One region of the Comamonas sp. F1-6 genome, then DNA from elsewhere that is predicted to be linked to it. Evidence: predicted binding sites of a transcription regulator. Region 1 holds the regulator's gene; each other region holds the start of a gene.
The links. The regulator LexA, encoded in region 1, represses DNA repair genes until DNA is damaged. The targets are predictions, from matches to a motif close to ACTGTATNNNNATACAGT.
Positions count from the first base shown of each region.

Region 1 (10,072 bases):
AGTTGTTTGGCAAGCAGACACTGGACATCTGCCAGCCCGTCAATGCGGTCTACTATCGAAACACCGCACTGGCGGCGCGCATCACCTGCTTTGTGGACCATGTGGTGGAAACGCTGGGCAGCCGTCCCTTCGGGACCTGAGCGGCGCAAGCCGGCGAATCAAAGACGATGGCGGCTGTCATACCTGTGTCGCGATGACGCTGCGCAATGGGCCTGCAGCGCAGCACTTGCAGCGAGGCTGTACCGCCGCAGCCCCGGCACAGGCTGCGCTGCTTTTGACTTGAACGCCGTGACTGTACGGTTTGCTTAGAGAGGTGCATGTGATCAGCATTTTGGGCATCGTTCTTTCACTCGGTCTGCTCATCACTTTGGCCTATCGCGGCGTCAGTGTGCTGCTGCTGGCACCACTGACAGCCCTGCTGGCCGTGGCCTTCGGTGCACCGGAGCTGATGCTGGCCAGCTACACCCAGATCTTCATGCTCAGCCTTGGCGGCTTTGTCATCGCCTACTTTCCGCTGTTCTTGCTGGGCGCAGTCTTCGGCAAGCTGATGGAAGCCTCGGGGGCAGCTCACATCATTGCCCAGGGCATTGCGGCAGCACTGGGCGAGCGGCGCGCCATACTCGCCGTGGTGCTGGCCTGCGCCGTTCTCACCTACGGCGGTGTTTCCCTGTTTGTCGTGGCCTTTGCGGTGTACCCCATCGCCCAGGCGCTTTTCCGGCGTGCCGACATCCCGCGCCGCCTCATGCCGGCCACGATTGCGCTGGGAGCCTTTACCTTCACCATGACAGCGCTGCCCGGCACGCCGGCCATCCAGAACGCGATTCCCATGCCCTATTTCGGCACCACGCCGTTTGCCGCGCCGGGACTGGGCCTGATCGCCGCAGCCGTGATGCTGATGCTCGGCCTGTGGTGGCTGCACTGGCGCAGCGCGCAGGCGCGCTCCAGAGGCGAAGGCTTTACCGCCGAGGATGAAGCCCAGCAGCCGGCGGACGAACCTGCTCCAGAAGCAGAGGCCGCCCCCAGCCATCTGGAGCTGGGCAAGGCCTTGCTACCTGTTGCCGTGGTGATCGCTCTGAACTACCTTTTATCGGTGCATGTGCTTGCAGGTCTGGACACGCGCTATCTGGCCGAAGCCCGTTTCGGCGCCACCAGCATCGAGGCGCTGCGCGGCATCTGGGCCGTGATTGCGGCCCTGACCGCGGCAATCTGCCTGCTGGTTGCCCTGTGGTGGGGCCGCCTGCCACAGCTCAAGCAACTGCTCGACGAAGGTGCCAGCGCCTCGGCCCTGCCGCTGCTGAACACAGCCTCCCAGGTCGGTTATGGAGCGGTCATAGCCTCGCTGGCAGGCTTCACGCTGATACGCGATGCGGTGCTGAATATCTACCCGGACAACCCGCTGATCTCGATGTCGATCGCCATCAATGTTCTGGCCGGCATCACCGGCTCGGCCTCGGGAGGCATGAGTATTGCCCTGCAGACCCTGGGCAGCACCTGGCTGCAGATGGGCGAGGCTGCAGGCCTGTCGCCCCAGTTGCTGCACCGCGTCACGGCCGTCGCCACGGGGGGGCTGGACACCTTGCCGCACAACGGCGCCGTCATCACCCTGCTGGGCATCTGCCGGCTCACGCATCGCCAGTCCTATCTGGACATTGCCATGGTGGCCATCGTCCCGGCCGTCGCTGCCCTTGCCGTCATCGTGGCGCTGGGCAGCCTGTTTGGCAGCTTCTGACCTCAGGCTCCCGGGATAAGGACCCAGGTATTTGCGCATCACGCAGGCCCGCTGGCGGCGGGAACTCCGGCCGCGCCCGTATGATCCCAACCCCTATGCCTCAAAACACCGTCCAAGCATCCTCCTCGCAACATGGCTTGCGCGCCCTCTGGCGCCAGCGTGGAGCGGGTGCCTGGCTGCTGTGGCCGCTATCGCTGCTCTATGGAGTGCTGCAGGCCTGGAACGCCAGGCGCATGCTCGGCCGCCAGCAAAGCACGGGTCTGCCAGTCATCGTCGTCGGCAATGTGATTGCGGGCGGCGCGGGCAAGACCCCCGTGACTCAGGCCGTGGTGGCCCACCTCAAGGCCAGGGGCTGGCAGCCGGCCATCATCTCGCGCGGCTATGGCCGCAGCATAGAGAGCGGGCAGGATTGCCGTGAGGCTCTGCCGGACAGCCCCGCCAGCGAGGTCGGCGACGAGCCCGCCCTGCTTGCGCGCAGCACCGGCGTGCCGGTCTTTGTCGCCTCCAGGCGCCTGGAGGCGGCGCAAGCGCTGCGCCAGCGCTACCCGCAGGTCGACGTGATCGTGAGCGACGACGGCCTGCAACATCTGGCTCTGGCACGCGATGTGGAGCTGTGCGTCTTCAATGATGAAGGAGTCGGAAACGGCTTTCTGCTGCCCGCAGGCCCGTTGCGCGAGCCCTGGCCTCGCCCGGTGACGGCCACACTACATGCCGGCCGGCCGCCCCGGCCACTGGGCTCTTCACCGGCGTTCGCACTGCAGCGCAGCCTGGCCGACACCGCCCACAACGGCCATGGTCAGAGCATCCCGCTGCGCAGTCTGGCCGCTCAGAGCCCGGAGGCCGTGGCCGCCGTGGCACGCCCCGAGTCCTTTTTTGCCATGCTGGCTGCCCAGGGCATCACTCCGGCGGCAACCCAGGCCCTGCCCGATCACTATGATTTCGAGAGCTTCTCGCGCACGCTGGAAAATGACAAACCCTTGATTTGCACCGAAAAAGATGCCGTCAAGCTCTGGCGCACCCATCCTGAAGCCTGGGCCGTGCCCCTTAAGCTGCAGCTGCCGCAGGCCTTCTGGGAGCTGCTGGATGCGCAGCTGGCCAAGGCCAACGCCAATATTCGCCGCGATGGCAAGCCAGCCTGACTATCATTGAGCCTATGGATCAACGACGTTTGATCACCTCTTTTTGCAGCGCCAGTTCACTGCTGGCGCCCTCATCCCGTTTTGCAGGAATACTCCATGGACGCCAAACTTCTCGAACTGCTGGTCTGCCCCGTCACCAAGGGCCCGCTGCGCTTTGACCGCGAGCATCAGGAGCTGATCAGCCACAGCGCGCGTCTGGCCTATCCCGTGCGCGACGGCATCCCGGTGCTGCTGGAAAACGAAGCCCGCACCCTGTCCGACGACGAGCTGGAAGAAGAAAAGCAATAAGCCATGAGCTATACGGTACTGATCCCGGCCCGCCTGTCCTCGACCCGTCTGCCCGGCAAGCCCCTGGCTGATATTGCCGGCCTGCCCATGGTGGTGCGCGTGGCCCAGCGCGCGGCTCTCGCCGGCGCAGCCCGCTGCGTGGTGGCGGCCGACGACGAGAGCATTGTGGCGGCCTGCGCCCAGCATGGCGTCCAGGCCATCCTGACCCGCAAGGATCATCCAAGCGGCAGCGACCGTCTGGCCGAAGCCTGTGCGCAACTGGGCCTGTCCGGTGACGATGTGGTCGTCAATGTGCAGGGCGACGAGCCGCTGATCGACCCCAAGCTGATCGAGGCTGTGGCGCAACTGCTGCTGGCCCGTCCCGAAGCCAGCATGGGCACAGCGGCTCATCCTATTGATAGCCTGACGGATTACCGCAACCCGAACGTGGTGAAGGTTGTCTGTGACGCCAAGGGTCTGGCCAGCTATTTCAGCCGCGCACCCATCCCCTGTTCACGCGACCACGGCGATGAAGCCTGGTGGCAGACGGCGGCCCCCAAGGCCGGTCACACAGGTTTCACACCGCTGCGCCATATTGGCATCTACAGCTACAAGGCCGGTTTTCTGCGCGAGTTCCCACAACTGGCACCCGCCCCCACCGAAGCCATGGAGCAGCTGGAGCAGCTGCGCGCCCTCTGGCACGGCCACCGCATTGCCGTGCATATCACGCCCGATGCACCGGGTGCCGGCGTCGACACGCCCGAAGACCTGGAGCGTGTGCGCGCTGTTTTTGCTGGTTGAAAAAAGACCTGCGCACTTTGGCGACACCGGTCAGCAGGCTGTCTTCATCCGGGGCCGCTCACGCATCAAGCCGGCAGCTGCCCAGTCCGCGCGCGCAGTCCCAAAGGGCCCTGGGCCAGTCCAGGAAAGCGCTGATCGCTATACTTTCCGCATAGTCCGAATAGCATATGTAACGGCTTCGGCACCTGGATTACAACTACAGCAATCGCGTTTGCAGCGGATACATGCCTTCAATTGGCCGCACTTGTGACAGCCTTGACTGAATTGTGTAAGCCTGTGTTGGTCTTGTGCGTGCTATCCTTGCCCGCGAAAAAATACGGCCCGGGGACTACGGACGACCACCCGTCTGCCCGGGCCAGCAAGAATTTCTACTCTCCTCAAGGATTTCCATGAAACTGATTTTGTTGGGTGCACCCGGCGCCGGCAAAGGCACTCAGGCGGCCTTTATTTGCCAAAAGTACGGTATCCCTCAAATCTCAACGGGCGACATGCTGCGCGCCGCCGTCAAGGCTGGCACCCCTCTGGGTCTGCAAGCCAAGGCCGTGATGGACGCCGGCCAGCTGGTCAGCGACGATCTGATCATCAACCTGGTCAAGGAACGCATTGCCCAGCCCGACTGCGCCAAGGGTTTCCTGTTTGACGGCTTCCCCCGCACCATCCCCCAGGCCGACGCCATGAAGGCCGCCGGCGTGAAGCTGGACTATGTGCTGGAAATCGATGTGCCTTTCGATGCCATCATCGAACGCATGAGCGGCCGCCGCAGCCACCCCGCCTCGGGCCGCACCTACCACGTCAAGTTCAACCCTCCCAAGGTGGAAGGCAAGGACGATGTGACCGGTGAAGATCTGGTGCAGCGCGAAGACGACAAGGAAGAAACCGTCAAGAAGCGCCTGGACGTCTACAGCAACCAGACCCGTCCTCTGGTGGACTACTACAGCAACTGGGCCAAGGCCGACGCAGCAGCGGCCCCCAAGTACCGTGCCATCAGCGGCACAGGTAGCGTGGAAGAAATCACCGAGCGCGCTCTGGCCGCTCTGGCTTCCTGATCGCCCTGATCACTCGCTCATGGAGCCTTGCCGACCTTTGTCGGTCGGGCATCTCTGGGCAAAAAGGCCGGTGTCTTCACCGGCCTTTTTTGTTCTCAAACCTCAAGCTTCCTTCCGTTAGGCCGGAATCCATCCGATGCGGGCAAACTGCACCGAGGTGGAGTTGGCGCCATCAATATTCATAGCTATTTGCGCTCATAATCATTAGTTTTTAGATAAAAAACATCATAGATTCTTGGTAGTACGAAGGATAGAAGCTCTCAGAATAAGAGCATCAACCCAATGCGCGAGGCCAGCCCATCAGCTCCAGCATCAGGCTGATTCTGGCCTTGGCCATCGGCAGGCTGCTCACACGGCCATCCCGCGCTCCCTCAGCCTGCACCACCTGCCCCTCCTCGCACCGGGTCGTGATGCGCAAAGCCATGCCTTGCGCCTGCGCCCAGTCCAGAGCTGGAGCCAATGCCTGATGGACCGTGCCATTGCCCGTGCCCACCACCACCACGGCACGCACGCCTGCCGCATACCAGGCCTGCATCACCGCCAGCGCCACGGCACTGTTGCAGCCCGCATGGCTGTGCAGCAACTCCACCTGGGGCCATTGACCTGCGGGCGGTAAAGCGATTGCAGGCAAGCCAGCCGCAGCAGCCCTAGGCAGCGCGCCCGTTGCCCAGCGCACCCGTCCCACTTCCACCCAGCCCTGCGGGCCGGTGCCACTGCCATCAAAGGCATCCACACGGTAAGGATGCACCTTGCGCACCTGGCGCGCACTGAACACCCTGCCCGCCACCACCGCCAGCACGCCCCGGCCAGCGGCCTGTGCATCGGCCGCACAGGCCACGGCATCACGCAGATTGCCGGGGCCGTCAGCGGAGATGGCTGTGGCCGGGCGCATCGCACAGGTCAGCACCACGGGCTTTGACGGACGCAGAACGCATTGCAGAAACCAGGCGGTTTCCTCCAGCGTGTCCGTGCCGTGGGTGATCACGATGCCGCTCAGATCATCACGCGCGAGCAGCTCGGCACATCGCAGCGCGAGTGCATGCCAGGTCGCGTGATCCATATCCTTGCTGTCCAGCTGCGCCAGTTGCTCCGCCTGCAGCGACGCAGCAGCAACGCGTTCCAGGTCCGGCACGGCCTGCAGCAGTTGGGCCACGCCCAACTGGGCCGCACGGTAGCCCACACTGGTGCCAGCCTGCTCGGCGACACCGGCAATCGTGCCGCCCGTGCCCAGGATGACGATATTTTTGTCACGTTCCACTTGCAGTCCTCTTCAAACTGATTAAAAATACAGGTACTGGATGAACACACAGTATTCATCATCGATCGATCAAGGAATGCCCATGGACCACCCCAAGCTCACTCCCCGCCAGCAGCAGATTCTGGACCTCATCCAGTCCAGCATCGCTCGCACGGGTGCGCCCCCTACCCGGGCCGAGATTGCCAGCACCTTTGGCTTCAAGTCGGCCAATGCTGCAGAAGAGCATTTGCAGGCACTGGCCCGCAAGGGCGTCATAGATCTGGTCAGCGGCACATCGCGCGGCATTCGCCTGCGCGCCGATACCGTGCGCACCATCAATGCGGCACGCGGCACCAGCTTTGCGCTGCCGCTCACGGCCCTGGCCCCGCTGGTGCTTCCCCTGGTCGGCCGCGTCGCTGCCGGCTCGCCTATTCTGGCCCAGGAACATATCGATCAGAGCTATTCGGTCGAGCCCAGCCTGTTTGCAGCCAAGCCTGATTACCTGCTCAAGGTCCGCGGCATGTCCATGCGTGACGCGGGCATCATGGACGGCGACCTGCTGGCGGTACAGGCTACGCATGAAGCGCGCAACGGCCAGATTGTGGTGGCCCGCCTCGGTGACGACGTGACCGTCAAGCGCTTCAAGCGCACGCCTCAGGGCATCGAGCTGCTGCCCGAGAACCCCGACTACAAGATCATTCACGTCGATCCTGAAGAGCCATTCGCCATCGAAGGCCTGGCCGTAGGCCTTATCCGCAACAGCATGTTCATGTAACGGGCAGACGGCGTCCCTCCGTCCATGCAGCGGAGGCACCGAGCCTCTTTCCCTCTCAAGCCCAGGTGGTAGGCGCGAAGCCGTTGAGCTTCGCCCTGGGCGGAGCTTTGCCTGAAGAACGCAATCCTGCCTTTATCCATGCCGCAAGGTCATCAAAGGAGTTGCTAAATGGGATTCGCCACATCACTGCAGTCTTTGACACGCCGGACCCTGAAAAGCCTGTCGCCCATGCAATCTTTCCCCTCGGACTTGCGTTGCGGCGAGGACGGCGCAGCCGCCACGCAGCCTGCTTCCCTCAATGCCCGTGGGCCGAAGGCAACGCGGATCGGCATTCCTTTCATGCGCGCCAACCGCAGCTGCGGCCGTCTCGCCGGCCATGCGCTTCGCATTCAGTCCGTTGCAGCCACCCAGCTACATGTGCCGATGACCGCCGAACCTGCGCAGGTCGGCGCTCCGCGACTGCTCAAGATCGTGCAGCGTGAGCCGCGCAGTCAGCCCGAATGCCTGCTGATCTCGGGCCGCATGGCCGATGTCTGCGCCGCGCTGGAGCGTATGGCACTCCATGAGCAAACAGCCCCACAAGTCTGAAAGCACAGTGAGGTTTGACGGCCTGCACTTATGCGGCCCCGAGCCCGACCCGCGATAGGCCTGCAGGCGGAGCAACAAAGCTTCCATATGCATCCAACAGGAAGCCATTTCAGCGCTCTTGGCCCATTGGCTGGCAGATATGACGCCAGACGACTCTGCCAGCAGTGCATAGGCGAAAAACTCGATATCGCCAAAGCAGACCCTCTGCCTTGGCGCCGAACGATCTGGATCGCCATGTAAATTTTTTACTGATGCTCTGCAGGGGCCTGTCCGCCGAAACGCATTTCGCACAAGCCTCGCAGCCTTCTATACTCCTTGTCAGGCGCGAATATGCGTCAGAGCGGATACCCGGATCAGGGTATTGCGGCACCTCTTCGACAGTGGAAACATTCATATACACATGTCAACGAGGGCGTCTTATGAGTGCCTACCGCAAGCTCTTGCAGCACATACAGGCCAAAGACGCCAATGGGAACCTGCGCCTGATTCTGGTCTATCAGAGCTTTGATGAGGTCGACATGCCGCATGGCGTCTCCATACGCCCGTCTGCCATTTACTTTGAAACTGCCGATCACCAGGAGGTCAACTGGCTCAATCCACAGCAGTTCGAGATAGAGGCCACTGGCGAAATCCTCAATCGCGTTCCTCCTTCGCCCGAGGAATGAGACAACTCGACGCGACCGCCCCGTTACAGAGTCTTACCTCCTGTCTACAACTCTGCTGCATTCAAGAACTAGGCATTGCGCGGCTCGAAATATTGGAATAAATTGATTCTCAGGCACATCTTCCGGCATCAGGAGGCTGAACATGTTCAAGCACCTGCTCATTCCCACCGATGGCACCAAACTGTCAGAGGCTGCCGTGCGTGCTGGCGTTCTGCTTGCGCGTGAACAAGGCGCCAAGGTGACCGGCCTTTATGTCATGCCCGATTACCGCGCCATCATCTACGGCGCGGACGCGCTTCTGACTTACAACAGCGCAGAGTTCGAGCGAAGTGCCAACAGCGATGCAGATGCGGCTTTGCAGTTCGTTGACCAGATTGCCAGACCTGAAGGCGTACCCTGCAACTTTGTGCGAGTCACCCACGCCTCTGTTTACCAAGCCATTGTTCACCAGGCGCAGGAATTGCAGTGCGACCTAATTTGCATGGCCTCACACGGTCGCAAAGGTATCGGCGGAATTTTGCTGGGCAGCGAAACCCAGCGCGTTCTGACGCACAGCCATGTCCCGGTGCTTGTACACCGGCCCGCCTCCACCGGCAAACATTAAGGAGCCAGAAATATCGAATCGCAGTCCTGCATGTCGCACGCTTGCCTCGATACAAGATGAGCAAGCGACTAGCAAGTCATGGCTGCAAAATGCAGGCCAGCCAGTCAGGAGCTGCTGGCCGCCCCCGATGGGGCAACCTGTCAACCGTTCAAACGCGTCAGCAACAGTGCAAGAGCGATAAACGGCGATTGAGGCCAAAGTAACGCCTCTGCCAAATATTCAAATGCATTGACTGTGTGAGCTGCAGAACCGGATCGAGAGGACCCCGAAACTTGCCCGCCTTGCGCGGGCATTTTTTTGGCTGCTAGGCACATCGCTCCGATACTTCTCCCAATCGCTCACGATGCCCAGGCAAGGTGAACAGAATCTGGAGATTCTGCGAGTCCATTTGCTGCACCACGATGGAGCCGTCTTCGTGCAGATAGATCCGCACAGAGCGTGCATCATCCAGATCCCAGTGCGCAACGCTCGTATTCACCCCCCGCCAGCCATGCTCCTCGCACAGCCGACGCCGGCGCAAGGCCTTCAAAAATTCCTGCGAAGCACCAAGCTCTGCATTGGTTTGCACCCAACTGTCGATCACCAACTCATAAGCCATCTGCTGCGTATGGCAAGGCTTGGCCAGCTTCATGTGCCTGATCCAGGCATCTAGACGGGAGGCAAAAGTGTATTGCAGGTGGTGGGACATGGGCTTTTTTTGAATTCAGTAGGGCACAGGGCTAGATCGCCACTTGCGCATCAAAAATCAGAATTTTCCTACGCCCAATTTACCGAAAAGTGCAGCAGAAACAAAATCTACATCACCAATAGGTTCAGGGTTTAACACTGCTTGATGACTGGCCTGAGAGACAACTGGCAAAGCGCGACTGGCCAGAGCCACGGTGAACCCTGAGCCTGCACGGCGACATATCTCAAGGATTGGATAAGCTGGCTTTTGGATGCTTGTCAGCTGCTCAGCCGCCGCATTGCCAAGTATTTCGGGAGTACTTACCGATGACTGGCCTGTTGGAATTCAGGCAAGGCGATTCAGCCCTGCTTTCGATGATTCAGGCCTAGAGCATCGTCTTCCTGAAATTCAATGCGCACCTCTAAAAATTGTCATCATCAAGCAACTTCTACGCTCAAACCCATGCCGGCTCAGAATAGATTTCATTAAAAAAATCTATCTTTTCACTCAGTTACTTAGCACGGCCACTTCATCAAAAAAAGATGACAGCGGCA
Region 1 covers NZ_JBCPWN010000014.1:65,607-75,678, forward strand. The annotation lists gene AAIL66_RS15165 (LysR family transcriptional regulator) at 1-140, shown strand, start outside; gene AAIL66_RS15170 (GntP family permease) at 320-1,729, shown strand; gene lpxK (tetraacyldisaccharide 4'-kinase) at 1,825-2,868, shown strand; gene AAIL66_RS15180 (Trm112 family protein) at 2,965-3,156, shown strand; gene kdsB (3-deoxy-manno-octulosonate cytidylyltransferase) at 3,160-3,936, shown strand; gene adk (adenylate kinase) at 4,326-4,982, shown strand; gene AAIL66_RS15195 (asparaginase) at 5,257-6,240, opposite strand; gene lexA (transcriptional repressor LexA) at 6,323-6,994, shown strand; gene AAIL66_RS15205 (hypothetical protein) at 7,163-7,582, shown strand; gene AAIL66_RS15210 (hypothetical protein) at 8,002-8,247, shown strand; gene AAIL66_RS15215 (universal stress protein) at 8,390-8,851, shown strand; gene AAIL66_RS15220 (hypothetical protein) at 9,156-9,482, opposite strand; gene AAIL66_RS15225 (hypothetical protein) at 9,790-10,072, shown strand, end outside.

Region 2 (10,072 bases), on a different contig from region 1:
GCGACATATCCTGCATCCAGGCCTCATCCTCTGCCTCTATCAGTTCCGCGCGGGTCATGGCCGTGGTTTCGGGGGTGTCGCCACCCAGGCTCTTGAACATGCCGCGCAGCGCGTTACGGTAGTCCTCCCAGGTTTCTCCAGTGCGGGTGATGCTGAAATCCTGGATGGAGAACATGACCAGTTCGGCCTCCGGCCCTTCGCCCACAAAGGTGAGCAGTTCATTTTTCTTGGGACTGCAGTTCAGCGGCGGGCACCAGATATCAGGGGCGGCCAGCAGCTTGCCTTTGGTGTTGAAGATGCGGGGCTCGCCTTTTTCGGTGATGGCCAGCAGCTTGCGGCCGGGAAATACCTTGGGGGGCGAGCTGCTGAAGCCGCGCTCTATGGTCTTGAACTGACAGGGGATGATTTCCTGGCCGCGGATGTCAATCACGCCTTCGAGGATGCGGAACTCCTGCTCGCCCTGCTCGTTGACAAAGGGTTCCCGGACGCAGGCGACGGCCAGCTCTGTCTTGGCGCTGAAGTCGTTGATGTGCTCATAGCGGCCCGCATCAAACACAGGGTGGCCGTCGGGCTTGAGCAGCAGCTGGCGCGAGTCGCCATAAGGGCCTTGTTCGGCACGGATGAATTCGTCCTGTTCCTCGTTGTAGTCGATGCTGCTGAGCCCTTCGTGCAGCAACGCGAGGCCGGGCAGGTTGCGCAGGTCCTGCATGTTTTCCTGCCTCGGTGATCTGCAGGCCATCACATGGGGCGTGACGGCATAGGCGTCGCGATAGCCCTCGGAGGGCGATACCAGCCAGATGCCGTTCAAATCCTTGATGCCGGACCTCGCGCCTTCGCCCGGCATGGTCTCGGGATAGTGCACGCTCAGATGCTTGCCAGAGACAAAAGTCATGCTCGCGCCTTCCAAGGGGCGCTGAAGCCAGCGGCCATAGGGCGTGACCATGCCCACGGGCCAGTGGTCGCGCTCGGCTTCGTTCTGTGGCTTCAGGCCCGTGCGCGGGTGCAGCTTGGGCATGACGTAATAGCTTTCGGTCGCTTCGTCCCAGGCGCCATGGTGGCGCGGCTCGTAGTGATCGGCCAGCCAGCCGGGCCAGTCTTCTTCGCTTTCCTGCTCAATGACCTCGGTGCGGGCAATGACCGAATCGCTCCACCATCCCAGATGGGATTGCGGCGCCCGCTTCAAGGCCTGCAGAGATTCGGGCAGCTCGCCGCCGCTGCAGCTCCATTGCCAGCATAGCTCGCGCTGGGCCTGCAAAAAGGTTGTGAACTGCGCTTCGTCAAAGTCATGCGGACATAGCGTGGCGCAGTCCAGCAGCAGCCACTGGCGCGTGCTGGTGCTGATGGTGTGATCGATGTGCTGCCATTGCTTCTTGACGGAGTCGGGCCAATGCGCAGGGCTTTTTGCGGGCAATGGCTCAATCACGCTCCTCAGCCATTGCCAGCGGGCCCGGACCTGCTCCATGGGGGCGGCCAGGGCCGAGAGGCTTTGCTTGTCCTGGTAGGCGCTGCAGGGAACCAGTTCGGGCAGATGCCGCGCATCGCCCAGCAGCACGCTGAACAGCAGCGGTGTGCTGCTGAACCATTCGGCCCAGCCGTCGCAGCTGCCGCCGGGCTCTGCGGGCCACTCTGTCGAGGGACTGGGGTGTTCGTCGTGGGCAAGCAGCAGGGCGTAGGCGGGCATGGCAGTCGGGCAGATGTGGATGCAGAAGAAGGGCGTCAGGCTTGAAGCAATGCGGCAGGCGCGGCCGGGCCACCGGGCCTGATGGCGGCAATGCGCTGAACCACGCGCTCGGGCTGGTGCAGCAGGCCGTGCTCGTAGGCGACGATATTCCAGCCTGCGCAGACCTGCAGCAACTCGGCTGGCGCCAGCAGAAAGTCCGGGCGCGAGGGCTTGCCATAGGCCTCGTTGCCCTGGGCGAAGGTTTCGTAGAGCAGCACGCCGCCGGGCTTGACGCTGGCCAGAATCAGCGGCCACAGCGGTCGCCACAGATAGTTGGTGACGACCACGCCATCAAAGCTGCGCCCCGTCAGCGGCCAGGCACTGTTCTCGATGTCGGCGGTAATCGTCTCGGCGATATCCGCCACGGACCGGGTCGCTTCCGGCGCCTTGTCCACGCTGGTCAACGCGTGATTCAAGGCCGAGAGGAAACGGGTGTGGCGGCCCATGCCGCAGGCCAGATCCAGCACAGAGCCCTGCGGGCGTAGCAGATGGGCAAAGCGGGCAATCCAGGCGGAGGGCGCCGGCGCGCAGTGGCTGGCGGCAATCGCAGGAATGGCGGCGGGTGTGGGAGGCTGGGTGTTGCTGGTCATCTTGCGAAAACTATAGCAGTGCCCGCAGCCCTGTTCCTGCATGGCCTGCCGCAGCGTCAGATGTAGGCCGCCAGCTCAGTGCGGCTTCACATCGTCCTTGAGCGCGGCCAGGGCCATGTCTTCCACCATGCCCGGGGCGATCAGCTTGATGAAGCGACCCAGTTTGCCCTTGCCCGTCATCACCACCTCGCGCTGGCGGCGCCTCATGCCGTCGAGTATGAGGTGCGCGCATTCGGCCACCGTCATCGCGCCGTCTTCCTTGAGGCCGCTGACGCCTGCGGCCTCGCCTCTGGCGTTGTAGCCGTGGTAGCGGATGCGCGTATCCACCACGCCGGGGTAGGCCGTGGTCACGCTCACGCCGGCGGGTTTGAGCTCGATGCGCAGGGCTTCGAAGAAGCCGGCCATGGCGAATTTGCTGGCGCTGTAGGCCGTGCGGCCCGGCACGCCTATCAGTCCTGCCAGCGAAGACACGGCGACGATGGAGCCCTGGCTGGTCTTGAGGTGCGGCAGCGCTGCATGGGTGCACCAGACGCTGCCCCAGAGGTTGATGCGCATCAATCTCTCATACCAGCCCAGGTCTTGTGCGCTGACCTGTTCAAAGAGCGCATGGGCCGAGATCCCAGCATTGTTGATCAGGGCGTCCAGCCCGCCAAACTGCTGCACGGCTGCGTCGATCAGCGCACGGCACTGGGCCTCTTCGCTCACATCGGTGGGAACTGTCAGCACCTGCGCCCCCAGGGCCCGGCATTGCTCTGCCACGGCTTGCAGATTGCCGGCATTGCGCGCGGCCAGCGTCAGCTGCAGCCTGCTCTGATGGGTTTGTGCCAGCTGTCGGGCCATTTCGGCGCCTATGCCGTCCGAGGCTCCGGTGATGATGATGCGGGTCATGCTCTCTCCCGGCCATGCCGCCCGGGCAGCTTGCCCAAGAGCTCAGAAGCAGGCCCAGACCTGGTCTGCCAGTGTGAGCATGAATTCCGGTTGCAGATACAGGGCAAACACCGCCAGCAGCAGCACGAGCACGGCACACCAGATGGAGATGCGTTGCCAGAGTTTGAGCTGCATGTGGGTGTCTCCGGTATCAGGCGGCGCTGGGCGCGCGGCGCACAATGGCTGCCTCGCGCACGGGCAGGTTGACGATGGCGGCAAAAATGCCCAGGGCAATCGAGATGTACCAGACCATATCGTAGTTGCCGTTGATATCGTAGAGATAGCCGCCCAGCCAGACGCCCAGGAAGCTGCCGATCTGGTGGCTGAAGAAGACAAAGCCGCCCAGCATGGACAGATGCTGCACGCCGAAGATCTGGGCGATGGTGGCATTGGTCAGCGGAACGGTGGACAGCCACAGAAAGCCCATGGCGGCGCAGAAGGCATAGACCGACCAGGGCGACAGCGGTGTCAGCAAAAAGGCCACGGTGGCCACCGAGCGCAGACCGTAGATGCCCGACAGCAGATAGCGCTTGGGCAGCTTCTGGCCCAGATTGCCGGCCAGATAGGTACCGAAGATATTGAACAGGCCGACCAGTGCCAGTGAATAGCTGGCCACATGGGGCGCCATGCCGAAGTCCTTCAGATAGCTGGGCATGTGCACGCCGATGAACATGACCTGGAAGCCGCAGACAAAGTAGCCCGCCATCAGCAGCAGAAAGCTGGGGTAGGTCCAGGCTTCCCTGAGCGCCTGGCCCACGGTCTGCTCGCGCTTGATGGGCGTGCTGCCGCCAAAGCCCGGCTCGCGCAGGCCGAAGGCCAGGGCGGCGATCAGCAGCGCGAACAGCGCCAGTATCAGCAAGGCATTGGACCAGCCGAACTGCGCGATCAGCTTGCCTTCCACGGGCACCATGAAGAACTGGCCGAACGATCCTGCTGCCGCGGCCACGCCCATGGCCCAGCTGCGCCGCGCCACGGGAATCTGCCGGCCCAGCACGCCGTAGATCACGGCATAGGTGGTGCCGGCCTGGGCCGCGCCGATCAGCACGCCGGCGGTCAGCAAAAACACGGTGGCATCGGGAGACAGCGCCATGCCGGCCAGACCCAGCGCATAGAGGATGGAGCCGCCGATCAGCACCTTGAAGGCGCCGATGCGGTCGGCCAGCATGCCGACGAAGATGCCCAAGATGCCCCAGGACAGGTTCTGCACGGCAATGGCCAGGGAGAAGTTCTCGCGCGTCCAGCCCATCTCCTGGGTGATGGGTTGCAGCCACAGGCCGAAGCCGTGGCGTATGCCCATGGAGAGCGTGACGATGGCGCCACCGCACAGAAGAATCTGCGCCATGGACATGGGGGCTTGAGTTGTCTTTGTAGTCATGCCGTGTGTGCGAAAAAAGGCTTGGGGTGCGGTCAACTTGTCACTTTAACGAAACAAGCTGTTTTGCGCCTGCACAGGCCGTCACATGCGTGGCAGGCTGCCCTGCCAGAATGCGTGACCGGCAAGCTGCTGCGCGGGAGCCGCAGCCGGGCAGAAAAAAATAAAAAGTGAGCGCTTTGCGCAATCCGTGTAATAGATATGGATTTGAAACTATCCATAACGTATGAATGGCAAGCAGTAAATGCTATTGTTTTCAGAGTATCCGCAGCGATGAAGACCCGGTAAAAACACGTTGCCAAGACAGATGTTCGGGCTTTGTGCAAGAGTATTGGGAGTAAACAACTGTGAATTTATCCAGCTCTCACTCGGAGAGGCTACTACAATCCGCCCCCATGGCAGTTAAACCGTCCAACGAATATTCCGAAGGCTCGATCCGCGTTCTCAAGGGTCTGGAGCCTGTCAAACAGCGTCCCGGCATGTATACGCGCACCGACAACCCCCTGCACATCCTGCAGGAGGTGATCGACAACGCGGCCGACGAGGCGCTTGCCGGCTACGGCAAGAAAATCAAGTTCACCATGCATGCCGACGGCTCCTACAGCGTGGAGGACGACGGCCGCGGCATTCCCTTCGGTCTGCACCCCGAGGAGAAGGCGCCCGTGGTGGAGCTGGTCTTCACGCGTTTGCACGCGGGCGGCAAGTTCGACAAGGGCAATGGCGGCGCCTACAGCTTTTCGGGCGGTCTGCACGGCGTGGGCGTCTCGGTGACGAATGCGCTGGCCACGCGCCTGGAGGTGCAGGTGCACCGCGACGGCCAGGTGGCCACGCTGGTGTTCTCGGGCGGCGATGTGATCGAGCCGCTCAAGGTGCGCCCTCTGCAGGCCGGCGAGCGCAAGCAGGGCACGACGGTGCGTGCCTGGCCCGATGCCAAATACTTCGAATCCTCGGCCCTGCCCATGGGCGAGCTGGTGCATCTGCTGCGCAGCAAGGCCGTGCTCATGCCCGGCGTGGCCGTTTCGCTGATCAACGAAAAGTCGCGCGACACCCAGAGCTGGCAGTTCAAGGGCGGTCTGCGCGACTATCTGGCGCAGAGCCTGCATGGCGAGCCCGTCATCCCCCTGTTCGAAGGCGAGGGCTTTGCCGACAAGAACAACGACAGCTTTGCCGAAGGCGAGGGCGCGGCCTGGTGCGTGGCTTTCACCGAAGACGGCGCGCCGCTGCGCGAAAGCTATGTCAACCTGATTCCGACCACGGCGGGCGGCACGCATGACAGCGGCCTGCGCGACGGCCTGTTCCAGGCCGTCAAGGCCTTCATCGACATGCACTCGCTGCTGCCCAAGGGCGTCAAGCTCATGCCCGACGACGTGTTTGCGCGCGCCAGCTATGTGCTCAATGCCAAGGTGCTGGACCCGCAGTTCCAGGGCCAGATCAAGGAGCGCCTAAACTCGCGCGATGCCGTGCGTCTGGTCTCGGGCTTTGTGCGCCCGGCGCTGGAGCTGTGGCTTAACGAACATGTGGACTGGGGCAAGAAGCTGGCCGAAATCGCCATCAAGGCCGCCCAGACCCGTCAGAAGGCCGGCCAGAAGGTGGAAAAGCGCAAGGGCAGCGGCGTGGCCGTGTTGCCCGGCAAGCTGACCGATTGCGAGAGCAAGGACATAGCCGTCAACGAGGTGTTTCTGGTCGAGGGCGACTCTGCCGGCGGCAGCGCCAAGATGGGCCGCGACAAGGAAACCCAGGCCATCCTGCCGCTGCGCGGCAAGGTGCTCAACACCTGGGAGGTGGACCGCGACCGGCTGTTCGCCAACAACGAAATCCACGATATCTCGGTGGCGATCGGCGTGGACCCGCATGGCCCCAATGACGAGCCCGATCTGTCCGGCCTGCGCTACGGCAAGATCTGCATTCTCTCGGATGCGGACGTGGACGGCTCGCACATCCAGGTGCTGCTGCTGACGCTGTTCTTCAAGCATTTCCCCAAGCTCATCGAGGCCGGCCACATCCATGTGGCGCTGCCGCCGCTGTTCCGGGTGGATGTGCCTGCGCGCGGCAAGAAGCCGGCCATCAAGGTCTATGCGCTCGATGCGGGCGAGCTCGATGCCATCATCGAGAAATGCGCCAAGGACGGCGTGCCGCGCGAGAAATGCCAGGTCAGCCGCTTCAAGGGCCTGGGCGAGATGAATGCCGAACAGCTGTGGGAAACCACGCTGAACCCCGATACGCGTCGTCTGCTGCCGGTGCAGTTCATGAATCTGGACTTTGCACAGTCGGAGGCCGTGGTCACCAAGCTCATGGGCAAGGGCGAAGCCGCCGCCCGCCGCGAGCTGATGGAGCTGCATGGCGATGCCGTGGAGGTCGATATCTAGGCGGGCGTTGCCAACGTCTGCACTAGTGCTCACTAGCGGTCGATGGAGCCAGCCATGCACAAGCCCATGTTCGATGCCTCACTCAGCCAGCCGCCCGCGCGCGGCGGGTTCGCGTCTGTGCGCTTGCGACGTGCGGTGGCAGCTGCCCTGCTGGCGGGCTCGGGCTGGCTGGCCCTGGCGCCGGCGGCGCATGCCGACCTCTGGGCCTATGTCGACGAATTCGGCGTCACGCACTTTGCGGCCGAGGCGCTGGACGAACGCTACAAGCTGTTCTTCAAGGGCGAGCTCTACGACAGCAGCCAGCCGGGTCTGCAGCTCAAGCAGGATTCGGCGGCCAAGGGGCTCAACGCCCGCACGCGCATGCAGAGCTTTTTCGAGGTCTCGCCGCGCTACAAGAGCGTGAGGCCGCATCTGCAGAAGGCGGCCGAGAGAACCGGCGTGGACTACGACCTGATCAAGGCCGTGATCGCCGTGGAGTCCGGCTTTGATGCCCAGGCCGTCTCGCCCAAGGGCGCTGTCGGCCTGATGCAGCTGATGCCGGCCACGGCAGAGCGCTTTGGCGTGTCGGCCAGCAAAAAGCGCAGCATGCAGCAGCAACTGGCCGACCCGGCCGTGAACGTGCCTGCCGGCGCGCGCTATCTGAGCTATCTGATGGACTTGTTCCCGGGGCGGCTCGATCTGGTGCTGGCCGCCTATAACGCAGGCGAAGGTGCGGTGCAGAAATTCGGCAAGGCGATTCCGCCCTACAAAGAAACAATGAATTACGTCAAGGCCGTCACCGGCATCTACGAGCAGTTGCAGGCAGCCCGGCCCCTGAGCGGTCGGCTGGCTGCGGCCGGCTCCCGCATACGCATGACTCTGCCGGGCGCGGCCTCTGCGGCCGCGGACGCGCAAATACCTTGAGTCGCCGGATCGGCGCAATTTGGAAAATCACAAAGAATTCATGAGCGATCAAACCACACTGGATTTGTCTCAACAAGCCGCTGGCGATGCACTGGACCTGGGTCAATACGCACAGCGCGCCTATCTCGAATACGCTTTGTCGGTGGTCAAGGGCCGTGCCCTGCCCGACGTCAGCGATGGCCTCAAGCCCGTGCAGCGCCGCATCCTCTATGCCATGGACCGCATGGGTCTGGGCTATAGCGGCCCGAATGGCAATACGGCGGCCAAGCCGGTCAAGAGCGCCCGTGTCGTCGGCGACGTGCTGGGCCGCTTTCACCCGCACGGCGACCAGTCGGCCTACGACGCACTGGTGCGCATGGCCCAGGACTTCAACCAGCGCTACCCGCTGGTCGACGGCCAGGGCAACTTCGGCAGCCGCGACGGCGACGGCGCAGCGGCCATGCGTTACACCGAGGCGCGCCTGTCCAAGATCACCGGTCTGCTGCTCGACGAAATCGATATGGGCACGGTGGACTTTGTGCCCAACTACGACGGCAGCACCCAGGAGCCCAAGCAGCTTCCGGCGCGCCTGCCGTTCTCGCTGCTCAATGGCGCCAGCGGCATTGCCGTGGGTCTGGCAACGGAAATCCCGAGCCACAATCTGCCCGAGGTGGCGGCGGCCTGCGTGGCCCTGATCAAGAAGCCGCAGCTGCCCGAGGAAGAGCTGCTGGCGCTGATTCCCGGCCCCGACTATCCGGGCGGCGGCCAGATCATTTCATCGAGCAGCGATATTGCCGATGCCTACCGCACGGGCCGTGGCAGTCTCAAGGTGCGTGCGCGCTGGAAGATCGAAGAGCTGGCACGCGGCCAGTGGCAACTGGTGGTGACCGAGCTGCCGCCCGGCGTGTCGGCTCAGAAGGTGCTCGAAGAGATCGAGGACATCACCAACCCCAAGGTCAAGACCGGCAAGAAGGCGCTGAGCCAGGAGCAGACCCAGCTCAAGGCCAGCATGCTGGCCGTGCTGGACTGCGTGCGTGACGAGTCGAGCAAGGATGCGCCGGTGCGCATCGTGTTCGAACCCAAGACCGGCAAGATTCCCCAGTCGGAGCTGATCACGGCGCTGCTGGCCCACACCAGCCTGGAGTCTTCGAGCTCGATCAATCTGACCAGCATCGGCCTCGATGGCCGCCCGGTGCAGAAGTCGCTGCGCCAGATGCTGGAGGAGTGGATTGCCTTCCGCTTCCAGACCGTGACGCGACGCAGCCAGCATCGGCTGGAGAAGGTGCTCGATCGCATCCACATCCTCGAAGGCCGTCAGGCCGTGCTGCTCAATATCGATAAGGTTATTGCCATCATCCGCGCCAGCGATGAACCCAAGCAGGCCCTGATCGACGCCTTCAATCTTTCCGAGCGTCAGGCCGAGGACATTCTTGAAATCCGTCTGCGTCAATTGGCGCGCCTGGAGGCCATCAAGATCGAGCAGGAGCTCAAGGAACTGCGCAGCGAGCAGGGCAAGCTGGAAGACATCCTGGGCAGCGAGGCGACCATGCGCCGCCTGATCTGCAAGGAAATCGAGGCCGATGCCAAGACCTTCGGCGATGCCCGTCGCACGCTGATCCACGAGGAGAAAAAGGTGGTGGCCGAGGTCAAGGTGGTGGATGAACCCACGACCGTGATCATTTCCGAAAAGGGCTGGGTGCGCACGCGTCAAGGCCATGGCGTGGATGCGGGCACGCTGAGCTTCAAGGCAGGCGACAGCCTCTACGGCACGTTCGAGTGCCGCACCGTCGATCAGTTGCTGGCCTTTGGCAGCAACGGCCGGGTCTATTCGGTGCCGGTGTCGGCCCTGCCGGGCGGACGCGGCGACGGCCAGCCCGTGACGACGATGATCGAACTCGAAGCCGGTACCCAGCTGCTGTACTACTTTGCCGGCAGCGAAAGCACGCAGCTGCTGCTGTCGGGCTCGGGCGCCTATGGCTTCACGGCGAGTGTGGGCGATATGGTCTCGCGCCAGAAGGCCGGCAAGGCCTTTGTCACGCTGGGCGAGGGCGAGACCCTGTGCGCACCTTCGGTGGTGCATGGCGTGCCCATGAATGCGCGTGCCGAATATGTGGAAGGCGGCGAGCAGGGCGCCGGTTTGCTCAACCTCGCCAGCCATGTGATCTGTGCCTCGGTGGGCGGTCGCATTCTGACCTTCGAGATCGCAGAGCTCAAG
Region 2 covers NZ_JBCPWN010000001.1:428,984-439,055, forward strand. The annotation lists gene AAIL66_RS01995 (hypothetical protein) at 1-1,681, opposite strand, end outside; gene AAIL66_RS02000 (class I SAM-dependent methyltransferase) at 1,717-2,352, opposite strand; gene AAIL66_RS02005 (SDR family oxidoreductase) at 2,386-3,198, opposite strand; gene AAIL66_RS02010 (hypothetical protein) at 3,241-3,372, opposite strand; gene AAIL66_RS02015 (MFS transporter) at 3,389-4,585, opposite strand; gene AAIL66_RS02020 (DNA topoisomerase IV subunit B) at 5,005-6,975, shown strand; gene AAIL66_RS02025 (transglycosylase SLT domain-containing protein) at 7,030-7,878, shown strand; gene parC (DNA topoisomerase IV subunit A) at 7,919-10,072, shown strand, end outside.
Region 2: AAIL66_RS02020 (DNA topoisomerase IV subunit B) is a predicted target of LexA. The motif match lies at 4,954-4,971, and genes of this name have one in related genera.

Region 3 (10,072 bases), on a different contig from region 1:
GCAGTGCAGACGCTCATTGAACATGCACTGCAATTTGCCAAGCTGCCGGCAGCGTCCTGAATTCGCAGTGGCCAGCGCGCACCTGCCTCGGCAGGCTCAATGAAAATCCCGGCTGTTCAGCCCGACCTCGGCAAACCGCCCCAGCCAGCGGGTCACATCCCTGGCCTTCATCACGACCAGATGGCGAACCGCAGGTTCATCCCCTTTCTTGGCCGCAGGCATATCCCCTGCTGATTCCGGCGTCTCCAGTTGCGGGGCCGTGCTGCGCTGCCAGATGCCCTCCACGGCCAGCAGACGCGAGGCCAGCAACGCAGAGCGCCAGCGGGCAAAGGTCTGACTCCAGACCACCAGGTTGATGACGCCGGTTTCGTCTTCCAGCGTGATGAACAGCGTGCCGTTGGCGGTAGGCGGACGCTGGCGCACGGTAACAATGCCGCAGGCGCGTACATTCTGGCCTGGCAGCATATGACGCAGCTCGGCTGCGGTCTTCAGCCCATGGCGCGCCAGCCTGGGACGCAGCAAGGCCAGCGGGTGGCGGCGCAGGCTCAGACCGGTGGCGGCATAGTCGAACATGATTTCCTCGCCCTCGGCGGCCTGGGGCAGCTCAAGCCTCGGCTCATGAATCGCAGCTTGGGCAAAGATGGGTGGCAGGCTGGCCTGCGCAGCAGCATCCCACATCTGCTGGCGACGGTGACCGGCCAGGCTGCGCAGCGCATCCGCTGCGGCCAGGGCTTCCATATCCGCCTTGTCCAGCCGGGCTCGGATGACCAGATCGCTCACGTCCTTCCACGGAGCCTGCGCAGCTTCCCTCTCGATTCGCAGCGCTGCGGCCTTGCCCAGCCTGGCAACCCGGTTCAGCCCCAGGCGCACGGCCGGCTGGGGCTGGGCCACGCCGCGCATGGCTTGCAGAGGGGCTTCGAGCGTGCAATGCCAGTGGCTATGACAGACATCGACGGGCAGCACGCGCACGCCATGGCGGCGCGCATCCTGCACCAGCTGGGACGGCGAATAAAAACCCATGGGCTGGGCATTGAGCAACGCCTGCAGAAAGATGGCTGGCTCATGGCGCTTGAGCCAGGCGCTCGCATAGGCCAGCAGCGCAAAACTGCAGGCATGACTTTCGGGGAAGCCATATTCGCCAAACCCCAGCATCTGCGCAAAGATGGCGTTGGCAAATGCGGGGCTGTATTCCTTGGCCAGCATGCCGCCGACAAGCTCGTCTCGGAAGCGATGCACCCCGCCCTTTCGCTTCCAGGCGGCCATGGAACGGCGCAACTCGTCCGCCCTGCCCGGCGAAAAGCCCGCGGCATCGATGGCGATCTGCATCACCTGCTCCTGGAAAATGGGCACGCCCAAGGTGCGCTTGAGCGCATTTGCAAGCTCCGGCTTCTCAAGCTTGAGCGGCAGCTTGCGGCGTTCACGCTCACGTGCCAGCAGATAGGGATGGACCATGCCGCCCTGAATCGGGCCGGGGCGCACGATGGCAACCTCGACCACCAAGTCATAGAAAGTGCGCGGCTGCAGGCGCGGCAGCATGCTCATCTGGGCGCGGCTTTCGATCTGGAAAGTACCCACGGTATCGGCCTGGCAAATCATCTCGTAGGTCGCAGCATCCTCCTGCGGAATCTGGTGCAGCCCCCATGGCTCGCCACGCCAGCGGGCACGCTCGTTCAAGGCATTGCGCAACATGGTGAGCATGCCCAGGGCCAGCACATCGACCTTGAGCAGGCCCACGACATCGAGATCGTCCTTGTCCCACTGTATGACGGAGCGCTTGGCCATCGTGGCAGGCTCCACGGGCACCAGGCGCGTGAGCTTGCCCTCGGTCAGCACAAAACCGCCCACGTGCTGGCTGAGGTGGCGCGGGCTGTCCTTGAGCTGCCAGGCCAGCTCTATCCAGAGGCGCAGCCGATGCGCGCCCACTGCGCAATTCATTTCGCGTGCCAGCACCTCGGCTTCCTGGAGCTTGCGCTGCCCCCAGTCTTCGGGCAGTGCTTCGGGCGCCTGCTCCTCCTCTGCCGAATCGGCCGCCTCTGCATGCGTCTGTGCTTGCGCCTGGGCATGCTCGCTGAACCAATACTGCCCCTTAGCCAGGGCATCGATCAGATCGGCAGGCAGGCCCAGCGCCTTGCCCACATCGCGCAGCGCGCTACGGCTGCGCCAGCAACTGACCACGGCCGTGAGCGCGGCGCGGTCGCGCCCGTATTTGTCGTAGATGTACTGGATGACCTCTTCACGCCGCGCATGCTCGAAGTCCACATCGATATCGGGCGGCTCGCTGCGCTCCTTGCTGATAAAGCGCTCGAACAGCAGATTGTTGTTTTCCGGATCTACCGCCGTAATGCCCAGGCAGTAGCAGACCGCAGAATTGGCCGCCGATCCGCGCCCCTGGCACAGAATGCCGACGCTGCGCGCATAGCGCACGATGTCATGCACGGTGAGAAAGTACATCTCGTACTTCTGACCCTCGATCAGCGCCAGCTCTTTATGCAGTTGATCGTTCACGTCCTCGGGAATGCCCTGGGGATAGCGTCCCGCCGCGCCATCCCAGGTCAGCCAGGCCAGGGTCTGCGTGGCCGTCATGCCGGGCAGCACGCTCTCCTGAGGATAGTGGTAGCGGATCTCGTCCAGGCTGAAGCTGCAGCGCCCGGCCAGCTCCAGCGTCGCCTCCAGCATGACCCTGGGATAGAGCGAAGCCAGCCGCAGACGCGAGCGCAGATGCCGCTCGGCATTGGGCTGCAGCGCAAAGCCGCATTCGGCCACGGTGCGCCCCAGGCGTATTGCCGTGACCACATCCTGCAGCGGCTTGCGCGAGCGCGCATGCATATGGACATCTCCGCAGGCCAGCAGCGGCAGGCCCAGCACCACGCCAGCCTGCTGCAGGGTCTGCAGCCACAGGCTGTCGTCGGGCGCCAGATGCAGCTCCACACCCAGCCACAGGTTATTTGTCGAAAAATGCGCTGCAACGTTTTCCAGAAGAGCGGTTACAGCGATCAAATCCGATGCATTGAGCTGCTCGCGCTGCGGCAGCAGCAGACATTCGCAGCCCTGCTGCAGCAGTTGCCAGGGACTGGATTCATCGACCAGATACTCCCCTTTGGCAGCCCGGCTGCGTGCAACGGTGATGAATTCACAGAGATTGCCCCAGCCTTGCAAATCACGCACCAGCACCACGATCCTGAACGAGCCCCAGGCGAATTCGCTGCCATGGATCAGGTGCAGGTCGCTGTCTCGCGCCGCCTCATGGGCCCGCACGGCACCAGCCACCGAACACTCGTCGGTCAGCGCCAGCGCCGCATAGCCCAGGCTTTTGGCCCGGTGCACCAGCTCGGCAGGCGATGAAGCACCGCGCAGAAAACTGAAATTCGAGAGGCAATGCAGCTCGGCATAGGCCAGCGGCCCTCTGCCCATGCCCTGGGCCACGGGGCTGGCCGGTACGGCGGCAGGCGGCGGCCCTGCGAGGCGCAGTGCGGGAGCGGACGGCTCGATCAGGATCTGCTCAGCCATACACGCCTTGTGCAAACCAGCTGGCGGGGCTGGCTGTCATGCTCATCAGGTGTTCGCTACGGGCGCGCTCGCGGTAAATCCAGACATGGCCGACCACGGCGTTATAGGCCACGAAATAGTCACGCACGGCCAGGCCGGCCGGCGCGCCGGCCTGGGCATCGCCAGCCGCATCCCACCAGCCGGACTCCAGCCTGTAGGGCCCGGCCCTGAGCTGCAGCGGCCCATGCCATTGGGGACGATTGCCCTGCACGGGCAAGGCCTGGGGCTGGGGCAGCAGCCAGGGCGGCCACAGGGCTTGCCAGGGGTCGGCACAGCCGGGCTGACGGCGTGGCCCGAAGCCGGCTCCCACCTCGGCCCTGGCGCTAGCCCTGGTGCCGCCTGGCTTCTGGCTCTGTAGCAGCTTCGCCGCAGCTTGCCAGCACTGCATCTGCTCGGGCCTGTGATCGGCCAGCGGCCGCACCATTTGCACGGCTTCCTCGCCCCAGCGGGCGCTCAGGCGTTCCACCCATTCATGCCAGGCCAGACTGTCCGACGGGCTCTGGCCCTGGACGGCAGGCAGGCAGCTCAGCGGCTCTGCCGCCCAGGCAACCGTCTCCAGCGCCTGCAACTCCAGCATGTCCACGGGGGCGCGCCAGCGCTGCTGACCCAGGTGCTCACGCAACAGGCGCTGCAAATGCGCCATGCCCTGCGTGGGCTGGGCCGTGCGGATGACAAGCGCTTCCCAGGCCGGTAGCTCCTGGCCGTCGATACGACGCAGATCATGGTGCCAGCGCAATCGCAGCGCCAGCACCGCATGGTGACGGGCCTGCAACCAGGACTGCAGCGCGCGCAACAGCGGCTGCGCGGCATGGAGCACGGCATCGGCATGGTGAGCCGGGTAACCCAGGTCGTGGCGCAGCAGGAATTGCTGGGGCAGTTGCAGCCAGTCAAGCGGCTGGGGCAGCAGACCATAGGCCTCGTCGAGCGCACGCAAGGCCTTGGCTCCAATGCGGCGCGACAGCCCCGCGCGCGGCAATGCTCGCACATCGCCCCAGCTGCGGCAACCCAGGCGCAGCAGCACGGAGCTGTGCTGCTCCAGGGCGCTCAGCGTCCATAGCGGCAGCGCATCGGCATGCAGCGATGACTCGGACATGGACAGGGAAACAGGGACGGAGCCGCAAGGCCGGGCCTGCTGCAGCCGCAGCCGTGCCAAAGCCTGCCAGGCCGTGCCGCCCTGGCCGCGCAGCGGCTGCAATGCCGCATCGCCGCCCCCGGACTCCGGGGGGCCAGCCTGACAAGCTTGCGCAAAAGCACTGTCCAGCCGCGCCAGCAAGACCTCGGCTCCGCCCCAAAGACGCTGCACCAGGCTGGTCTCCATGAGCAAGGCGTCTTCGAGCAAGGCCACACGCGGCGAAAACTCCAGCGCCCACCAGCAGGCACTCTCAGCCACCGGGCTTGACTCGCTCAGGCAGGCCAGAGGCCAGGCCATCCAGTGCTCTGCACTGCCCATCTCATGCCTCCGTCATCCAAGGCGAGGCCGTTGCAGGAGCGGCGACTGTCATGCGCCCTTGCATGAGCATGGCAGCCTCCTCGCTCTGGCGCGCATGTCTTTGGGCCTGCGCCTGCAGCACGGGCTGCCAGGCCCACTGCGAAAGCGCGAGCTGTATGGGGCGCTCCAGCAAAGGCCCACGGCGCTTCAGTATCTGTATCCGCAAACCCGGCGCCTGCTGAGCAGCGAAGACTGTCGTAGCTCTCTCCAGTCTCAACCGCAATGCGGCGGGGGAGCTGCGCGACTCGGCCTGCAGCTCCTGCCATAGCCACAGAGGCCGGCCCTGCGAAGCGGCGGCCAGCTGCAAGCGGCGCAGCGTGGACGCGGGAAATTCGGGCAACCAGGCCAGCACCGCCAGCACATCCCGGCAATGCAGAGCCTGCTCGCAGGCCCAGGCCAGATCCTGGGCACTGCGCCCCGGCTGCACCGCGCACAGCCGCTTCGCGTCAATACCGGCGGCCTGCAATGCCGGGGCAAAAGGCAGATAGGGTGGAGCCACCAGCACCAGTTGGCCCAGCCCTGAATCCGCGCGTGAAGCCGCATGCTGCCGGACACGGGCGGCCAGCGCCGGCAACAGCAAGGCCCACTCCGCATGGCAGTGCGCTGGTTGCTGCAGCTGAATCAAGGCATTGCCGGGCCAGCCGCCGCCCGGCAGCTCGGCATCCAGCGCAGCATGCCCGCTGGGCCAGACCTGAGAGCCGGCGCCCGCCTGCCAGTCCGTGCCGCGCCAGACACCGGGAATCTGTATGGTGGACAAATGCGGGCTGCCCGCAGCGGGCAGACCCGGCCGCACGCCCTGCTCTGCACCTGTTTGCTGCCGGACAGACTCCGTCATGCCGGGCGGTGAGCCAGGATGGGCCAAGGATGTCAGGGGCTGGGTATGCATGCGAAAGCTCTTGATTACTGTACAAATATACAGTTATCCAAGTTTCCGCGCAAAACAAGACCTTAATATCGGCAGCAGATACAGTCGACCCTTGTAGATCGGACGTCGTGCGCTATCAAAAATACTTTTTCAGGATAGCGCAAGCAGACGCAGCAAAGCATGCCGCGCTGCGGCGTGATGCACAGAATTTTGAAGAAATACCGGTTTAGCGCCTGTCAATCAAGCGCCTGCCGCTATCAAACTTGAGGCCAGCCGTCCTGGGCAAAACTCGCAGTCAATGTCCTCAATTGAGCGACTGCCTGTCGGCATTCATGGCCGAGCTGCGGCCTGCCTGCGGCATCAACTGAGCACAGGCCTCGCACCATTCGGCCACGGCGACTTCCAGCGTGGAGCCGCCCTGCCCCAGCGTGGGCCAGCGGCGCAGGCAGTCGTTCATGATGGCCTGCAACTGCCACAGGGCCTCGCGGTTGACCAGGGCCAGCTCACTCATGCCCAAGGCGTCGTCCTTGAAATAGCTCAGCACGTCCAGCTGCTGGCTGGGGTGAGAGCCTGCCTCGGCCAGCTGTTTCTGCAGTTGCGCAAGACTAGCTTCCACGGCCACCGCCGCCTGCGCATCGGGCATTTGCTGCCAGTGCTCGGGAAAGTCGCGCCTGAGTTCGCTCCATTTGCGCAGCGCAGCCTCTAGAGCCGCAATACTGTGGGAGAACTCGGCCTGCAGCGGCGCCAGTGGCTTGCCGGGACTGATTTCGTCGTAGAGCAGCGGCAGAATCAGGTGCACCAGATCGGCCGGATAGCTCTTGTGGTTCATGCGCAGCATGAGCGACAGGCGCTGGCCCGGCATGTCCGTGAATTTCTCGAAGAAGGCCGAGACCACCTCGGCCAGCAACAGCACCTGACCCATGGGAGAAATGGCGTTGCCCTTGATGCCGCGCGGATAGCCGGAACCATCCATGCGCTCATGGTGCTCGAGCACGGCGATTTCCACGGCGCGCGAATACAGTTCGGTACTGCGCACCACCAGCATGGCGGTGACGGAATGCGCGACCAGATGCTTGCGTTCCTCGCCGCTCAAGCGATGGTCCGGGTCGGTCCAGACCGGGTCCATATAGAGCATGCCTACATCGTGCAGCAGCGCGGCCGTGGCCAGCGGCACGCATTCGCGCTCGGTCCAGCCGTTCTTGAGCGCCAGAAAGATCGCCACCAGCGTCATCTGCAGACTGTGCTGGTAGAGGTCGCTGCGCTGCTCGCGCATGACGGTGAGCTTGAAGGCAATGGCCTGGGGCAGCAGCAGACTCTTGAGCGGCGCCAGCAGACGCTCGATATCGCCGATGGACGCCACCATGCGATGCAGCAGATCGACCTGTTCGCATTGCTGGCGCGCCAGAGCGACCAGGGATGTCACGTCGACCAGGTCGCCCGTGATCAGGTTGGCATCGATCGGGTCACGCAGCTTGTGCATGACCAGACGGTCATAGAGACGACTGTCAACACGTGTGCCTTTGTCCACCAGTTTCATGCCCTTATCGGTATAGATTGCATCGCCTGTCATGACCTCCGTATGCTCGGCCATATCAGTGACTGCGCGCAAAAAATGTACATCGGTCTCGTGCCCTTGCGCACCAGCGTTCTCACTCATCAAAGCGCTCTGTTTCTGTCTGCTCAATCAAACTCGATTGTTGCAGATTGCAATAATTTGTGGGCCACAATTAAAGCAAAAACAGCTTGCATCGCTTGCCCTATCGACCCCGACAGCTATTAATTCTGTCAATGCTGCAGAAAAAGGCGCAAAAAAAGAACCGCCGCAGCGGTTCTTGCCTGGGAGCGCAGCGCCGCTTATTTCAGCAGCGTCACACCCGTCTTGGACTGGATCTCGTCAAAGCTCACGCCATCGGCCAGTTCCACCAGCTTCAGGCCTTCGGGTGTCACGTCCATCACGCCCAGATCGGTGATGATGCGATCCACCACGCCCAGACCCGTCAGCGGCAGGGTGCAGCTGGGCAGGATCTTCAGGTCGGTCGTGCCGTCCTTTTTCTTGGCCACATGTTCCATGAGCACGATGACGCGCTTGACGCCCGCCACCAGGTCCATGGCTCCGCCCATGCCCTTGACCATCTTGCCGGGAATCATCCAGTTGGCCAGATCGCCTTTTTCGGACACCTGCATGGCGCCCAGAATGGACAGATTGATCTTGCCGCCGCGAATCATGGCAAACGACTGATCAGAGCCGAAAATGGCCGAACCGGGAAGCGTGGTCACGGTCTGCTTGCCGGCGTTGATCAGGTCGGCGTCGACCTGGTCTTCGGTCGGGAAGGGGCCGATGCCCAGCATGCCGTTCTCGGACTGCAGCCACACTTCCTTGTCACCCGTGTGGTTGGCCACCAGCGTGGGAATGCCGATACCGAGGTTGACGTAGAAACCGTCTTCGAGTTCTTGGGCCGCGCGCGCGGCCATCTGGTCTTGGGTCCAGGGCATAAGAGCCTCCTGAATAAATCTTGATTGACGTTATTGGTAGTCGCCGGAGTCGATCATGGGCTGCAGGTGCGAAACCACACCATCGAGCAAGTGCAGCAGATCGACGCTCTGGCCGTCTTCGAGCCGTTTGAGGACCATGTCGCGAGCCCCCACCTGGATACTGGTTTCGCGGTAGCGCACAACGGGGTCGGTTCCCCAGTCGTCGCTCACCATATGCCAGTCCATATCGTCCATTTCGCAGCTCAGCGCGTCCCCCAGCACCACACCCAATCCTCGGGCCAGCAGCAGGTTGTCGGCCGACACCAGGCCACGATCGAGCAACTGCTGCAGCTGCGCCAGGCCAGAGCGGTCCATGCTCCAATCGCTCAGCCCCAGTTCACGGGCCGCGACCTGGCACACCAGCAAGCGTTCGCGCTCCAGTTGCTCCAGCTCCTGCGCAGCCAGCGCACGAAAGACCGGTATGTCGGCCTGGGCGGCAGCCTCGGGCGAATAGGACGTATCCGCCATATTTCAGGCTTCGCGCACGGTGCGCTTTTCGATGCGCTTTTCGGGATTGGCGTTGTGCACGATGCGGTGCACATAGATGCCGGGCAGATGGATGTCGTCGGGAGCGATCTCGCCCACTTCCACCAATTCCTCGACCTCCACCACGCAGACCTTGCCACAGGTGGCTGCCGCAGGGTTGAAGTTGCGCGCCGTCAGGCGGAACTGCAGATTGCCGCTCTTGTCCGCGCGCCAGGCCTTGACCAGGGACACATCGGCCACGATGGCGTGCTCCATCACATAGGTCTCGCCATCGAATTCGCGCAATTCCTTGCCCTCGGCCACCAGCGTGCCCACACCGGTCTTGGTGAAGAAGGCGGGAATACCGGCGCCGCCGGCGCGCATCTTCTCGGCCAGCGTGCCCTGAGGCGTGAACTCCAGCTCCAGCTCACCGGCCAGGTACTGACGCTCGAACTCCTTGTTCTCGCCCACATAGCTGGAGATCATCTTCTTGACCTGGCGGGTGTCCAGCAGCTTGCCCAGACCAAAGCCGTCCACGCCGGCGTTGTTGGATGCCACCGTGAGGTTCTTGACGCCGCTGGCGCAAACCGCATCGATCAGGGCCTCGGGAATGCCGCACAGGCCGAAGCCGCCAACGGCCAGCAATTGCCCGTCGGACACCACGCCCTGCAGCGCCGCTTCTGCGGATGGGTAGAGCTTTTTCACACATGTCTCCTTGAAATTGGATGCGCTACGATACTACGTACTTAAGTAAGTAGTTTTTCGTAAAGAGCAGTACCATGGTTGTGGATTACCGGCTGGCGTTCGACGCCGCCCCTGTAGGTCTCGTCATCTCGCGCAACCGCATCATGATTGACTGTAATCGGCAATTGTGTGAAATGTTCCATGCATCGCGCGAAGTACTCATAGGACAAACCTTTCAGGTGCTTTATCCCAGCGTTGACGAATACGAGCGCCTGGGCGCACGCATTGCCCCGATTCTCAACACCACAGGCATCTATTCCGACAACCGCATCATGAAGCGCGCCAATGGCGAGGTGTTCTGGTGTCATGTCAGCGGCCGCACGCTGGACCGCAACGATCCCCATGCCTCGGGCATCTGGAGCTTCGAGGACCTCTCTGCCCATCGCCCCGTCAAGGCCGAGCTCACGGGCCGCGAACGCGAAGTCGCTGCG
Region 3 covers NZ_JBCPWN010000003.1:186,392-196,463, reverse strand. The annotation lists gene AAIL66_RS04740 (LysR substrate-binding domain-containing protein) at 1-60, shown strand, start outside; gene dnaE (DNA polymerase III subunit alpha) at 97-3,507, opposite strand; gene AAIL66_RS04730 (hypothetical protein) at 3,500-4,996, opposite strand; gene imuA (translesion DNA synthesis-associated protein ImuA) at 4,998-5,921, opposite strand; gene AAIL66_RS04720 (HD domain-containing phosphohydrolase) at 6,205-7,557, opposite strand; gene AAIL66_RS04715 (3-oxoacid CoA-transferase subunit B) at 7,755-8,393, opposite strand; gene AAIL66_RS04710 (DUF3806 domain-containing protein) at 8,424-8,900, opposite strand; gene AAIL66_RS04705 (CoA transferase subunit A) at 8,904-9,602, opposite strand; gene AAIL66_RS04700 (PAS and helix-turn-helix domain-containing protein) at 9,677-10,072, shown strand, end outside.
Region 3: imuA (translesion DNA synthesis-associated protein ImuA) is a predicted target of LexA. The motif match lies at 5,938-5,955, and genes of this name have one in related genera.